2 regions of the Microtetraspora malaysiensis genome follow, and region 2 is predicted to be linked to the other one. Evidence: riboswitches for the same ligand, from Rfam matches in the RefSeq annotation. Region 2 holds a riboswitch; the other holds the start of a gene.

Region 1 (7,552 bases), 2.9 Mb from region 2:
CGTGTTGCTGGACTGGGCGTTCACGTCCCGGGGGCTGCACCGGGCCGAGTGGCATTGCCGGGCCGACAACGACCGCAGCTCAGCGGTGGCCAAGCGGCTCGGCATGACGCTGGAGGGCGTGCGACGCGAGGCATGGCCGTACGAGGGCGTGCGCTACGACAAGCAGGTCTGGGCGGTCCTTGCTCCCGAATGGCGCGCCCTGGGCCGGTGACCGGCTGACCGGTGGCACACGGGACACCGCGAGCGTCATGTCCCGAAGCCCCACCCCCACCCACAGCCGGCCCAGATAGCGCGGCGAGCGCCGAAGGCCGGGGGCCTTCGGGCCGTCATGTGCGAATGGTGATGTCCGCGCCGGTCAGGCCGGTCGCTGCTCGGGGTCGGCACCTCTCGATTCCGGACCGGTCTGGCCACCTGCGTCACCACGCACGACGACATCCCCGCCGTCGCGCGCGCCGGCCGGCGCCTCCATGTCCAACGGCTGCGCGTACTCCCGGTCGATCCGGTCCCGACCGCGCCGCAGCTGCGCGAGGTCGCCCCGGCGGTGCGCCTCGTTGAGTGCGCGCGTCCACGAAGGGTGACACATGAGAGAACTCCTTTCATCGATGCCTGCGAGCATCTGGGCCGCACGCCGGGTAGCCACCACGGGACAGGAGGGGCGGGGCCGGGTGCGGCCGCGCCACCCGGCTCAACGCGACGCGGTCTCCCACGCGAACCCGTCCGGGTCGGCGAAGGACCCGATGTCACTGCCGATCACGAGCCGGTGCGATCCGGTGCCGTCGGGAGAGACGCCGGCGTCCTTGGCGAGGGCACGGCGCCCGTAGAGCGCCAGCTTGACGGGACTCGACCCCGTGGCGAACTCGACATACTTGCGGCCGAAGCTCTTCGCCACAGCCAGGCCACGGTCAACGTAGAACCGCCTGCTCGCGGCCACGTCCGCCGCTCCCAGCAGCAGCACGATCTCGTCGATCTGCCGGGTGGCCGGGCCGGTGTCCTTCTTCGCCGAGGTCGCGACCTTCCAGATCGTCCCGTCGGGGGCTTGGACGACGCCGCCGTAACCCCAGAACGACTTCGTGACCGGCTTCACCGGCGACGCGCCGGCGTCCAGAGCGGCGCCGATGAGACTGTTGACGTTGGCCGGCTGGGACACCGTGAGCGACAGCGTGAACCCACGGAAGCCGGTCGTCGGCGCCTCCGAGGCCCGCAGGCGCACCGGCGAGTCCAATCCGAAGGCGTCGGTGTAGAAGCGTTCGACGGCGGTGGGGTCGGCCACCTCAAGGGTGACGGATTCGATGGAAGCCATGGCGATGACGCTAGTTGCGGCTCCCCGACCGGCGCTTCTCGATTCCTGATCGCTCTGTCGCCCGCCTCGCCACGCCCGCCGCCCGGCGGCCGGGAGCTACCCGAGGGCGTGCCACCTCGCCGTCGCGGGCGTACACACGGCCGCGCCTGTTGCGACTCTTTCGTCTATTGCGTTTATTGCGATTGCGTCGGATACTGCGTCTGGAGGTGCACCATGACATCCGCTCCGCTCCAGCCGAACTCCCCCGACGCAGCCGCAGCTCGCGACGCGCTTCATCGGGTTCGCCGCTACCTGCGGCGCCACCCCGACAATCCGGCGCGGATCCGCATCGTGGCGGAGGAGACGCGGGAGGAGCTGGTGATGCCACGTGCCGCCGTCGAACTACTTGCCGCGATACTCGCCCATATGGCGGCCGGTCGCGGCGTGTCCGTGGTGCCGGCACACGCCGAGTTGACGACCCAGGAGGCCGCCGACCTTCTCAACGTGTCACGCCCCTACCTCATCGGCCTCCTCGAAGCAGGAGAGATCGAATATCGCCTGGTGGGCACACACAGAAGAGTCCGCGCCGAGTCACTTCTGGAGTACAGACGGAAGGACGACCAGCGCCGAAGAGCAGCCGCCGACGAACTGTCGGCCATGACACGCGATCTAGGGCTCGACTGACGTGGTCTTCACCGTTGTGTACGACGCATGCGTGCTGTACCCGAGCACACTTCGCGATCTCCTGATCAGGATCGCCCAGGCCGGCATCGTGCAGGCGAAGTGGACTCAGCAGATCCTGGAGCAACAGATCGCCGACTCCTGGAGGAATCCGCCCGGCACCGCCGAGGATGTGCTGGCCAGTCTCGAAAGAAGCGGCCTGGTCCAGTCGGTCGCCGAATTGCGAGCGGTCTGAGGTCTACGAGCCGCTGGAGGCGCGCGGCCTACTCCGAGGTGAGCGGCGGTAGGCAGTTTCGCGAGATGGCGTCCGACCACTAGGCTGACGGGGCACCGAATGAACCCGTGCGGGAGAGCGTCCTGACAAGCCGGTCAGGTCCCCTGAAGGAGCAAGCCCTCCCCGCGAACCTCTCAAGGCAAAGGACCGTGCGGGCCAGGTGACCTCTGGAAAGCAGGCCGTGACCGGCCTCGCCGAAGGTGAAAGTCCGGCAAAAAACGGACGAAGCTCTCAGGCACCGATGACAGAGGGGGAGGATGCTCTCATCCGTCTTCCTGAGGTGCGATCATGTCACGATCTACCCCGTTGCGTGAGGTTCACGAAGGCCTCGGCGCCACGCTCACCGACTTCGCGGGATGGCAGATGCCCCTGCGCTACGGCAGCGAGTCGGCCGAGCACAACGCGGTGCGCACCGCGGCCGGGCTGTTCGACCTGTCCCACATGGGCGAGATCCACGTCACCGGCCCGCAGGCAGGAGAGGCGCTGGACTACGCCCTCGTCGGCCACCTGAGCGTGCTCGAGCCCGGCCGGGCGAGATACACGATGATCGTCACGGAGGACGGCGGCGTGCTGGACGACCTCATCGTCTACCGGCTCGCGCCGGAGGACTTCATGGTCGTCGCCAACGCGTCCAACTACGCCAAGGTCGCACAGGAGCTGACCGAGCGCGCGAAGTCGTACGACGCCCAGGTCGAAGACCGGTCGGACGCGTACGCGCTGGTCGCGATCCAGGGGCCGAACAGCACCGCGATCCTCGGCAAGCTGACCGACGCCGACCTGGTCGGGCTCAAGTACTACGCGGGCCTCCCCGGCACGGTCGCCGGGTTCGAGGTCATGATCGCGCGTACCGGCTACACCGGCGAGGACGGGTTCGAGCTGTTCTCCCGGCCCGAGGACGCCGCCGGGCTGTGGAACGCCCTCACCGAGGCGGGCGCGGAGCTGGGGGTGCGGCCGTGCGGCCTGTCCTCCCGCGACACCCTCCGGCTGGAGGCGGGCATGCCCCTGTACGGCAACGAGCTGACCGCGGAGATGACGCCCTTCGACGCCGGGCTGGGCCGGGTCGTGAAGTTCGACAAGCCGGGCGACTTCGTCGGGAAGGCCGCGCTGTCCGGGCACCCGGCCCCCGAGCGGCGCCTGGTCGGCCTGGTGGCGCGCGGCCGCCGAGTCCCCCGCCACGGATACCCGGTCACGCGGGAGGGCGAGGTCGTCGGCGTGGTGACCAGCGGTGCGCCTTCACAGACTCTTGGCAAGCCCATCGCCATGGCGTACGTCTCGGCCGACGCCCTCGAAAAGGGAAATCTGGCCGTGGACATCCGTGGCAGCCAAGAGCCCGTTGACGTCGTTGATCTGCCTTTCTACAGGAGGAGCAAGTGAGCAGCATCCCCGAAGAGCTGAGCTACACCAAGGAGCACGAGTGGGTGGCCGGCGTTGACGACGGTCTCACCGTGACGGTGGGTGTGACCGCGTTCGCCGCGGAGCAGCTCGGTGACGTGGTCTTCGTGCAGGTGCCCGAGGTGGGCAGCACTGTCGAGGCCGGTGACGCGATCGGCGAGGTGGAGTCCACCAAGTCGGTGAGCGACATCTACGCCCCGGTCGGCGGCGAGATCGTGGAGACCAACCCGGCGGTCGTGGACGACCCCTCGCTGGTCAACTCCGACCCGTACGGCGAGGGCTGGCTGTTCCGCGTACGCATGGAGGGCGAGCCGGAGGACCTGCTCTCGGCCGCCGAGTACACCACCCTCACCTCGGGCGAATCCTGAAATTCCCTGAGATTTCCAGATAAGGGCATGGATCATGGCGATCAGTGTCTTCGATCTGTTCAAGGTGGGCATCGGGCCGTCCAGCTCCCACACGGGCGGCCCGATGGCCGCGGCGCACAAGTTCGCCCGCGGCCTTCACCAGGACGGTCTACTTGAGAAGACCTCGCGCGTCGAGGTCATTCTGTACGGCTCGCTCGGCCTGACCGGCAAGGGACACGGCAGCGACAAGGCGGTGCTGCTCGGCCTGTCCGGGGAGAAGCCCGAACTGGTCGACGTGGACACGGTCGACGCGCGGCTCGCCGCCATGCGGGAGTCGGGCACGGTCACCTTGTACGGCTCCCGCGAGATCCCCTTCGTCGTCGGCGACGACCTCGTCTTCGAACGCAAGATCACGCTGCCCCACCATCCGAACGGGATGCGGTTCACCGCCTTCACCGACTCGGGCGAGATCCTGCGCGAGAAGATCTACTACTCGGTCGGCGGCGGGTTCGTCGTGGACGAGAACGCCACCGGCGCCGACCGCATCAAGCCGGACGACACCGTGCTCCCCCACCCCTTCACCACGGGGGCGGAGCTGCTCGCCCGGTGCTCGGAGACCGGCCTGTCGATCTCCGCGCTCATGTTGGAGAACGAGCAGGCCTTCGGCCGCACGCCCGCGCAGATCCGCGAGGGGCTGCTGCACCTGTGGTCGGTCATGGCCGAGTCGGTACGGCGCGGCACCTCCATGGAGGGCGTCCTCCCGGGCGGGCTCAAGGTCAGGCGGCGGGCGAACCAGTTGTACCGCCGCCTGCAGACCGAGGCCGACCGCGACCCGCTGCGCGCGATGGACTGGGTGACCCTGTTCGCGCTCGCGGTGAACGAGGAGAACGCGGCGGGCGGCCGGATCGTCACCGCCCCGACGAACGGCGCGGCCGGCATCATCCCGGCGGTGCTGTCGTACTACACGCGGTTCGTCGAGGGGGTCGACGACGACGGCGTCGTACGCTTCCTGCTCACCGCGGGGGCGATCGGGGTGCTCTTCAAGGAGAACGCCTCGATCTCCGGCGCCGAGGTCGGCTGCCAGGGTGAGGTCGGGTCGGCCTGCTCGATGGCCGCGGCCGGGCTCACCGAGGCGCTCGGCGGCACCCCTGAGCAGGTCGAGAACGCCGCCGAGATCGGCATCGAGCACAACCTGGGCCTGACCTGCGACCCGATCGGCGGACTGGTTCAGATCCCGTGCATCGAGCGGAACGCGGTGGCGTCGGTCAAGGCGATCGCCGCGTCCCGCATCGCGCTGCGTGGCGACGGCCGCCACTTCGTGTCGCTCGACAAGGCCATCAAGACCATGCGTGACACCGGCAGGGACATGCTCGACAAGTACAAGGAGACCAGCCGGGGAGGCCTCGCCGTCAACGTCATCGAGTGCTGATCAGGCGCCCGGCCACGGCGGTGACCAGGCCGGTGTCGTCCGCGAGGTCGGCGGCGCCGAGGACGAGCAGGAGCGCCCGTACGGCCTCCGCGTCCCGGCGTCCCGACCAGGCCGCGCGCAGCCGGGCGGCCGCGGGGTCGTCCGGCTCGTCGTCGCGGGTGTGCCGGGCCCACGCGGCGAGCGCCGACTCCAGCACCGGGTGTCCCCGCCGTGAGCCCCGCGACTCGCGGGACCGCCGGGAAACCGCCGAGAACGGAGGGAGGCGCGATGGGTGAGCCGCAGCCGCGGGGCGCGATCACGCTCGGAGAGACCATGGCCCTGCTCACCACCGAGCGCACCGGTCCGCTCCGGCACGCGCCGAGCATGGCCGTCGGCGTCGGCGGCGCGGAGAGCAACGTCGCCATCGCGCTGCGGCGGCTCGGCGTCCCCGTCACCTGGATCGGCCGGGTCGGCGCCGACGGTTTCGGCGACCTGGTGCTGCGCGAACTGCGCGCCGAGGGCCTCGACGTACGCGCAATCGTCGACGACGGCGCGCCCACCGGCCTCATGGTGAAGGAACGGCGCACCAACCAGTCGCTTAACGTCTGGTACTACCGGGCGGGCAGCGCCGGATCGCGGCTGAGCCCCGCCGACGTGGCCGAGGACGCCATAGCCGGCGCCGGACTGCTGCACGTCACCGGCATCACTCCGGCGCTCTCCGACTCCGCCGCCGAGGCCGTACGCCACGCGGTCGGCCTGGCCCGCCGCCACGGCGTCACCGTCTCCTTCGACGTCAACTACCGGGGCAGGCTCTGGAGCCGGGCCCACGCGGCCGAACGGCTGTCGGGCATCCTGTCCGACAGCGACGTGGTCTTCGCCGGGATCGAGGAGGCCGAGCTGTTCGTGCCCGCCAAGGACGACCCGCTCGACCTCGCCGCCGCCCTCGCCGACCTCGGGCCGACGCAGGTGGTCGTCAAGCTGGGCGCCAAGGGGTGCGCCGCGCTGGTGGACGGCCGTCCGCTGGTCCGCCCCGCCGTACCCGTGGAGGTGCTCGACCCGGTGGGCGCGGGCGACGCCTTCGTCGGCGGATACCTCGCCGAACTGCTCGCCGGCGCGCCGCCCGAGACCCGCCTGGACACCGCCGTCACCGCCGGGGCGTTCGCCTGCACGGTCTCCGGCGACTGGGAGGGCCTGCCCACCCGCGCCGAACTCGGGCTCCTCACCCGCCAGGAGGGCGTCACCCGCTGAGCCTGCTCATTGTCACGCCTCCGGCATGACAGCGCTCGGCGCCCCAAGGCAACGCCTTTCCTCACAGGATCATGCTTTATCCTGGCGGTTCCTGATTTGTCGGTCGGTTAAGCAACCGCAAGGGGGAAGGTGGCCTCGTTCCTGCGGTCGCACCTGGCGTTCGCCGCCCTGCTCGTGCTCGGCGTGGCGTTGCGGGCGCTGGCCGTGCTCGGCTACCGCCCGGCGCTGTGGTTCTGGGCCGACTCGTTCGCGTACCTGAGCTCGGGCCTCGATCTGCGCCCGCTGGCGTCCCGCCCGTCCGGCTACTCGCTGTTCCTGTGGCTGCTCAGCCCGCTGCGCGACATCCAGGCCGTCGTGATCGTCCAGCATCTGCTCGGGATCGGCATCGCCGTCCTCGTCTACGTCATGCTGCGCCGCCGTACGGCACTGCGGGGATGGATCGCGGCGCTGGTCGCCGCGCCGATCCTCCTGGATGCCCACCAGATCCAGCTCGAACACCTGATGATGGCCGACCTGCTGTTCACCTTCCTGGCCGTGGCCGGGGTGGCGATCCTGGTGTGGCGGCCGAAACCGTCCGTCACGGCCGCAACCGCGGCGCTGTTGCTGCTGGCGCTGGCGACCGTCACCCGGACCATCGGGCTCCCGCTGATCGTCATCGCCGCCGTCTGGCTGCTGCTGACCCGGGCGGGCGCGCGAGCGCTGGTCTCGGGCGTCGCGGCGGCGGCGGTCGTCCTCGGCGGCTACGCCGTCTGGTTCCACAGCGCACACGGCTCGTACGGCATGGGCGGCAGCAGCACGTGGCTGTGGTCGCGCACCATGACGTTCGCCGACTGCACCAAGATGGACCCCGCTCCGCGCCTCACCCCGCTCTGCCCCACCGAGCCGAGACTGGCCGCGCCCGCCTACATCTGGGACGCCACCTC
Region 2 (7,552 bases):
TCATCGGCGCGCTGAACTCGAGCGCCATCAACGTGGTCGACCTGGAGGCGTGCGCGCTGCCCGTCGCCCGCTTCCACACCTCCCGGGAGAGCGTCAAGGGCGGCATCGCGCTGCGCACGAGCGCGGGCGACCCGCAGAGCGTCGACATCGTCTTCATGGACGACACCGGCGCCGACCTCTCGCAGGGCGCCCAGCGCAAGCTGGAGCGCATCTTCTCCCGGCAGGAGTACCGCCGGGCCTTCCCCGGCGAGATCGCCGAGCTGACCTTCCCGGCCCGCGCGGTGGACACCTACACCCGCGAGCTGCTGCGCTGCGTCGACGTGAACGGCGTCAAGGACGCCGAGATGAAGGTGGTCGTGGACTGCGCCGGGGGCACGTCGTCCCTGGTCCTGCCCAGCCTGCTGGGCCGGGTCGGGGTGGACGTCCTCACCGTGAACAACCGCCTCGACGACGCCTCGCCGACCGAGACCTTCGCCGAGCGGCGCCGCGACCTGCAGCGCCTGGCCGAGCTGGTCGCCTCCTCGCGGGCCGCCTTCGGCGTACGGTTCGACCCGGTGGGGGAGCGGATCTCCCTGGTCGACGAGATGGGCCAGCTCATCAGCGAGGAGCGGGCGCTGCTCGTGGTGCTCGACCTGGTGGCGGCCGAGCGCAGGGGCGGCCGGGTCGCCCTGCCGGTCACGACCACCAGGGTGGCGGAGATGGTCTGCCGGTTCCACGGGGTGCAGGTGGAGTGGACGCCCACCAGCCTGGACGCGCTGACCACGGCGGCGACGCACACCGACATGATCTTCGCGGGGGACGGGCGCGGCGGGTTCATCGTCCCCGAGTTCGGCCCGACCCTGGACGGGCTGGCGGTGTTCCTGAAGCTGCTCGGGCTGGTCGCGCGCACCCGCCTGTCGCTCAGCCAGATCGACGCCCGCATCCCGGAGGCGAAACTGCTGCGGCGGACCATCCCCACGCCGTGGGCGCACAAGGGCACGGTCATGCGGTCGGTGGTTGAGGCCGCCGAGGGGCTGCACGTCGACACCACCGACGGCGTGCGGGTCGTGGGCGAGGACGGGAGCTGGGCCCTGGTCCTGCCCGACCCCTCGCAGGCGGTCACCCACCTGTGGGCCGAGGGCGGCGACGTGGACACCGCGCAGGCCCTACTGGAACGATGGGCCCGCGTCGTGGAACACGCGGCCGGAGCACAGTAACAATCTCCCCGATCATGCACAAATCTTGGGAGCTGTGACGTTCGGGAACACGGGAAACGGTGTGGCGGGATGGACCTTGAGCGGTGCGGGGCTGTAGCGTTGGTCAGTCCGTGTCGAGCACGCTTTCTTGACCTTTGTGCGTGATCAGCGTAAGTTGCGGCATTCGCCGTCTGAGCAAGTCATAAGAGAGGCCGAGCCGTTCGATGCCCAGCGTCTACTGCACGCAGTGCGGTCATGCCAACCCCGAGGATGCCCGTTTCTGCTCCAGATGCGGTTCCCCGCTGAGCGCTCCGGCGCCGGCCGCTTTCGACACCACCTCGACGATCTCGCTGGAGGCGGTGGACTACGAGTCGGGGCAGACCCTGCTGCCCGACAGGGCGGCCATCGAGCAGCTCCCGCCGGGCACCGCGCTCCTGGTCGTCATGCGAGGCCCCAACGCGGGAAGCCGCTTTCTGCTGGACAGCGATCTCACCACGGCGGGTCGCCACCCGGAGAGCGACATTTTCCTGGACGATGTGACGGTGTCCAGAAGGCACGTGGAGTTCTACCGGCGCGGCGGCCAGTTCACCGTCCGTGACGTCGGCAGCCTCAACGGGACGTACGTCAACCGTGAGCGCATAGAGGAGTTCCCCCTGACGGGGGGCGACGAGGTGCAGATCGGCAAGTTCCGGTTGGTGTTCTTCATGCGCGGCCTTGGGGGCCAGTGATCTCTGAGGGAGGGGCGGGTAAGTCATGAGCGCGCAGGCGGTACGGGCGTTCATGAGCATCGGGGAGGTGCTCGCGCTGCTGCAGGGCGAGTTCCCCGACGTGACGATCTCCAAGATTCGTTTCCTGGAGGGCGAGGGGCTCATCGAGCCGCAGCGAAGTCCCTCGGGGTACCGCAAGTTCACCCACGCGGATGTCGAGCGGCTCCGCTACATCCTCACCGCGCAGCGTGACCACTACCTCCCGCTCCGCGTGATCAAGGAAAACCTCGACGAGCAGGCTGCCCGCCCGCGGGCGCTGCCGCAGGAGACCCCGCCGGCACGGCTCAGCCGCGAGGAGCTGCTCCGGGCCGCCGAGATCGACGAGGACACCCTCGCCGAGCTGGAGAGCTTCGGCCTGGTGGCCTCCGTGGCCCGCTGGTACGACGCGGACGCCCTGGAGATCGCCCGCAACGTGGGATCGCTGGCCAGGTTCGGCCTGCACGCCCGCCACCTGCGCATGGTCCGGGCCGCGGCCGAGCGTGAGGCGAGCCTGGTCGAGCAGGTCGTGGCCCCGCTGCTGCGCCGCCGCGCACCGGGCGCGATCGGACAGGCCGAGGAGACCGGACGGGAAATATCCGGACTTCTCCTCGAATTGCACACTGTGTTGCTTCGTGGCAGTGTTCGCCGCGTTCTGGGGCAGTGACCGGGCCGACCCGCAGCGGGTGTTACGTTGAAGGCCTGGTGATATGCCGCGCCACTTTGAGACGGAGTCGCCCGTGTTGCAGATGGAGGTCGTGGGGGTTCGCGTTGAGATGCCCACCAACCAGCCGATCGTCCTCCTGAAGGAGACGAACGGCGATCGGTACCTGCCGATCTGGATCGGCATGACCGAGGCGACGGCCATCGCGCTCGCCCAGGCGGAGGAGCCGCCACCGCGCCCGCTCACTCATGATCTGTTCCGTGACGTGCTGGAGGCGCTGGGGGTGCGCCTGCAAACGGTCAACATCGTCGCGCTACGCGACCAGATCTTCTTCGCCGATCTGGTGTTCTCGAACGGGGTGGAGGTGAGCGCCCGGCCCTCGGACTCGATCGCGCTCGCGCTCCGCACCGGAGCGACGATCTACGCCAGTGAGGAGGTCCTCAGGGAGGCCGGCGTGAGCATGCCGGACGACCAGGAGGACGAGGTGGAGAAGTTCCGGGAGTTCCTCGACAACATCACGCCCGAGGACTTCGGACGTGCCGGGTAGGGGTTGATTTCGGGAATTTAACGCTTCACGACGCGCCGTGCGGGGTCGTTGACTGAGAATGTCCCCGGTCCTACGGTGCAAGGGAATCCACGGTTGTAATTCATGAACCCCCAGATCAGACCGTGGGATGAGAGAAAGCCGGAGGTCCGCAGTGGCGGTCAGCAGCGGCGAGGGTAAAGCGGCCGACCAGCATGATCCGGCCCGTCAGTCAGCGCGAGAGCGCGCCGGTGAGCAGGGACTGCTGTTCGACGAGCGCCCGATGAGACTGCCCGACGACATCGGGTACCGCGGTCCCACCGCCTGCGCGGCGGCCGGCATCACCTACCGCCAGCTCGACTACTGGGCCCGGACGGAGCTGGTCCTGCCGACCATAAGAGCCGCGCACGGATCCGGCTCGCAGCGCCTGTACAGCTTTCGCGACATCCTCGTGCTCAAGGTCGTCAAACGCCTCCTGGACACCGGCGTCTCGCTCCAGCAGATCCGGACCGCCGTCCAGCATCTCCGGGACAGGGGAGTCAACGACCTCGCCCAGATCACTTTGATGAGCGACGGCGTCAGCGTGTACGAGTGCACGTCGCCCGACGAGGTCATCGACCTGCTCCAGGGCGGTCAGGGAGTGTTCGGCATCGCTCTCGGGCGCGTCTGGCGGGAAGTCGAGGGATCGCTGGCCGAGCTGCCGGGCGAGCGGGCCGAGTCCGGCTCGGGTTCGGAGGCCGACCATCCGGCCGACGAGCTGGCCCAGCGCAGGAAGTCCCGTAAGACCGGCTGAGAGCCGCGAGCGAGAGCCCCGCGCCGCCCCCGAAGCCGGATATGACCAGCGAAAACGGCTGTGACCGGTGATATGGCGGCGGATCGGGTGAAAATCCACGAGACCGGGTGAATGCCCCGCCTCGGGGTAAGCGGTAGAGTGACGAAAGCCGACGACCCCGTGCGGGAGAGACCTCTTTAGTAGAGGCGCCGAAGGAGCAACCCTCCCCGGAATCTCTCAGGCATCCCGTACCGCGCGGGAGAGGCAACTCTGGAAAGCAGCACGTCCACCAGGCGTGCTCACCGACGGTGCAAGCCCTCCGGGGTGAAGCTCTCAGGTCGTTGTCCCGCCGCCGGTCGGCTGGTCGCGATGACAGAGGGGGAGACCGGGCGCACGCGTGCGCCCCCGAGGTCTCGACCCGCCGCAGGAGGCTTGCACATGACCGACCGGTCACCACTTCGCGATCTTTCCGGCCCGCCCTTCGCGGCCCGTCACATCGGTCCCTCGGACGCCGAGCAGGCGCGCATGCTGGAGGCCGTCGGATACGCCTCCGTGGCCGACCTGGTGGCCGTCGCCGTACCCGAGGCGATCCGGACCACGACGCCGCTCGCGCTGCCCGAGGCGGCGAGCGAGACGCGCGCACTGGCCGAGCTGCGGGCGATCGCGGGCCGCAACCGCGTCCGCACCTCGATGATCGGCCTCGGCTACCACGACACGATCACGCCGGGCGTCATCCTGCGCAACGTGCTGGAGAACCCGGGCTGGTACACCGCGTACACGCCGTACCAGCCGGAGATCTCGCAGGGCCGGCTGGAGGCGCTGCTCAACTTCCAGACCGCGATCACCGACCTGACCGGCCTCGACGTGGCCGGGGCCTCGCTCCTGGACGAGGGCACGGCCGCCGCCGAGGCGATGACCCTGGCCCGCCGGGCCAGCAAGGTCAAGAGTGACGTCTTCGTCGTCGACACCGACGCGCTGCCGCAGACCAAGGCGGTCCTCGCGACCCGGGCCGAGCCGCTCGGCATCACCCTCGTCGAGGCGGACCTCGCCGACCCCGGCGTCGCGCTGCCCGAGTGCTTCGGCGTGCTGGTGCAGTACCCCGGGGCGAGCGGGCGGGTGGCGAGCTTCCGCGCGCTCGCCGAGCGGGCGCACACGGCGGGCGCGCAGGTGGTCGCCGCCGCCGACCTGCTCGCGCTGACGCTGCTGGCGTCGCCCGGCGAGCTGGGCGCGGACATCGCCGTCGGCTCCTCCCAGCGGTTCGGCGTCCCCCTCGGCTTCGGCGGCCCGCACGCCGCCTACATGGCCGTACGCGAGGGCCTCCAGCGGCAGATGCCCGGACGCCTGGTCGGCGTCTCCGTCGACGCGGACGGGCGGCCCGCCTACCGGCTCGCGCTGCAGACCCGCGAGCAGCACATCCGCAGGGAGAAGGCGACCAGCAACATCTGCACCGCGCAGGTCCTGCTCGCCGTCATGGCCTCCCTGTACGCCGTCTACCACGGTCCGGACGGCCTGCGACGGATCGCCCAGCGCGTCCACCGCCACGCGGCCGTGCTCGCCGCCGGGCTGCGTCAGGGCGGCGTCGAGGTCGCGCACGAGGAGTTCTTCGACACCGTCGTGGCCCGCGTCCCCGGGCGCGCCGCCCAGGTCGTGGCCGCCGCCGAGGCGGCGGGCGTCAACGTCCGGCCCGTGGACGCCGACCACGTCGCGGTCGCCTGCGACGAGAAGACCGCGGCCGAGCACCTGGAGATCGTGTGGGCCGCCTTCGGCGTGCCCGGCTCCGCCGACGGCGCCGTGATCGACGACCTGGACCGGGTGACCCCGGACGCGCTGCCGGCCGACCTTGCCCGGACCAGTGACTTCCTGACCCACCCGGTGTTCCACTCGTACCGGTCCGAGACGGCGATGCTGCGTTACCTGCGCCGGCTCCAGGACAAGGACGTCGCCCTCGACCGCTCGATGATCCCGCTCGGCTCCTGCACGATGAAGCTGAACGCGACCACCGAGATGGAGCCGATCACCTGGCCGGAGTTCGCCGGCATCCACCCCTTCGTCCCGGCCGAGCAGGCGGCGGGCTACGTCGAGCTGATCGAGACCCTCGAGGGCTGGCTCGCCGAGGTCACCGGCTACGACGCGGTGTCGATCCAGCCGAACGCGGGCTCCCAGGGCGAGTTCGCCGGGCTGCTCGCCATCCGCGCCTACCACCACGGGCGCGGCGAGGGCGGCCGGGACATCTGCCTGATCCCGTCGTCCGCGCACGGCACCAACGCGGCCAGCGCGGTCATGGCCGGGATGCGGGTCGTCGTCGTCGCCTGCGACGACAACGGCAACGTCGACCTCACCGACCTGGCCGCCAAGATCGACAAGCACCGCGACGCGCTCGCCGCGATCATGGTGACGTACCCGTCCACCCACGGGGTGTACGAGGAGACGATCGTCGAGATCTGCGCGCGGGTCCACGAGGCCGGGGGACAGGTCTACGTCGACGGCGCCAACCTCAACGCCCTCGTCGGCCTGGCCAGGCTCGGCGAGTTCGGCGCGGACGTCAGCCACCTCAACCTGCACAAGACGTTCTGCATCCCGCACGGCGGCGGCGGGCCGGGTGTCGGGCCGGTGGCGGTCAAGGCCCACCTCGCCCCCTACCTCCCCGGCCGGGGCTCGGGCGACGTCTCCGCCGCGCCGTACGGCTCCGCGGGCATCCTGCCGATCTCCTGGGCGTACATCAGGATGATGGGCGGCGAGGGGCTGCGCCAGGCGACCGAGCAGGCGATCCTCTCGGCGAACTACCTGGCCCGGCGGCTCGCCCCGCACTACCCGGTGCTGTACACCGGGCGGGACGGCCTCGTCGCGCACGAGTGCATCGTCGACCTGCGGCAGATCACCAAGGAGACCGGCGTCACCGTGGACGACGTCGCCAAGCGGCTGATCGACTACGGGTTCCACGCGCCGACGATGTCGTTCCCGGTCGCGGGCACGCTGATGATCGAGCCCACCGAGAGCGAGGACCTGGCCGAGCTGGACCGCTTCGTCGAGGCCATGGTCGCCATCCGCGGCGAGATCGCCCGCGTCGCGTCCGGGGAGTACGACCCGACGGACAACCCGCTGCGGAACGCGCCGCACACGGCCGCCTGCCTGGTCGCCGACGAGTGGCCGCACCCCTACTCGCGCACGGTCGCGGCCTACCCCGTGTCCGCGCTGCGGGAGAACAAGTACTGGTCGCCGGTCCGCCGCATCGACCAGGCGTACGGGGACCGCAACCTCGTCTGCTCCTGCCCTCCCCTGGAGGCGTACGAGGACTGAGCGGAGTGAGCGCGGGGAGGACCGCGGGCCCGGAACGGAAGCGGGCCGTCATCATGCGGATGTCCTCCCCGCGCGGGCCCGCCGGTCGTTAGGATCTTGCCGATCCCCGATTTTGGAGGGCCCGGCATGACGGCCATCGACCCCGGACGGCAGATCGACCGCGCACGCGGGCTGGCCGAGGCGGGCGATCTCGACGCCGCCGCCGCGATCTTCGCGGAGGTCGCGGCCGACGGAGACGCGCCCGACCGGCAGGAGGGCGCGGCGGGGCTCTCCGACGTCGCCGAGCGGATGGCCGAGCGGCTGCTGGAGGACGGCGAGCCGGGGCAGGCCGCCGACCTCCTGCTGCGCGCCCTGTCCGTGCCCGGCGTCGCCGAGCCC

Evidence for each region. A riboswitch is a leader RNA that binds a small molecule or an ion and turns the genes downstream of it on or off. The one in region 2 is predicted to bind glycine.
Region 1: another riboswitch for glycine. It lies ahead of gcvT (glycine cleavage system aminomethyltransferase GcvT); the one in region 2 lies ahead of gcvP (aminomethyl-transferring glycine dehydrogenase).

The regions. Positions count from the first base shown of each region.
Region 1 is NZ_CP191998.1:7,848,282-7,855,833, forward strand. Features, by position in the region: gene ACQP1V_RS36735 (GNAT family N-acetyltransferase) at 1-211, shown strand, start outside; partial or broken gene ACQP1V_RS36740 (AraC family transcriptional regulator) at 455-583, opposite strand; gene ACQP1V_RS36745 (glyoxalase) at 686-1,300, opposite strand; gene ACQP1V_RS36750 (helix-turn-helix domain-containing protein) at 1,514-1,963, shown strand; gene ACQP1V_RS36755 (hypothetical protein) at 1,965-2,195, shown strand; glycine riboswitch at 2,296-2,394, shown strand; glycine riboswitch at 2,395-2,492, shown strand; gene gcvT (glycine cleavage system aminomethyltransferase GcvT) at 2,523-3,608, shown strand; gene gcvH (glycine cleavage system protein GcvH) at 3,605-3,994, shown strand; gene ACQP1V_RS36770 (L-serine ammonia-lyase) at 4,029-5,402, shown strand; gene ACQP1V_RS36775 (hypothetical protein) at 5,389-5,598, opposite strand; gene ACQP1V_RS36780 (sugar kinase) at 5,670-6,629, shown strand; gene ACQP1V_RS36785 (hypothetical protein) at 6,759-7,552, shown strand, end outside.
Region 2 is NZ_CP191998.1:4,935,850-4,943,401, reverse strand. Features, by position in the region: gene ACQP1V_RS23480 (sugar phosphate nucleotidyltransferase) at 1-1,196, shown strand, start outside; gene ACQP1V_RS23475 (FHA domain-containing protein) at 1,400-1,903, shown strand; gene ftsR (transcriptional regulator FtsR) at 1,929-2,585, shown strand; gene ACQP1V_RS23465 (bifunctional nuclease family protein) at 2,659-3,129, shown strand; gene ACQP1V_RS23460 (MerR family transcriptional regulator) at 3,281-3,898, shown strand; glycine riboswitch at 4,051-4,141, shown strand; glycine riboswitch at 4,142-4,263, shown strand; gene gcvP (aminomethyl-transferring glycine dehydrogenase) at 4,316-7,174, shown strand; gene ACQP1V_RS23450 (hypothetical protein) at 7,301-7,552, shown strand, end outside.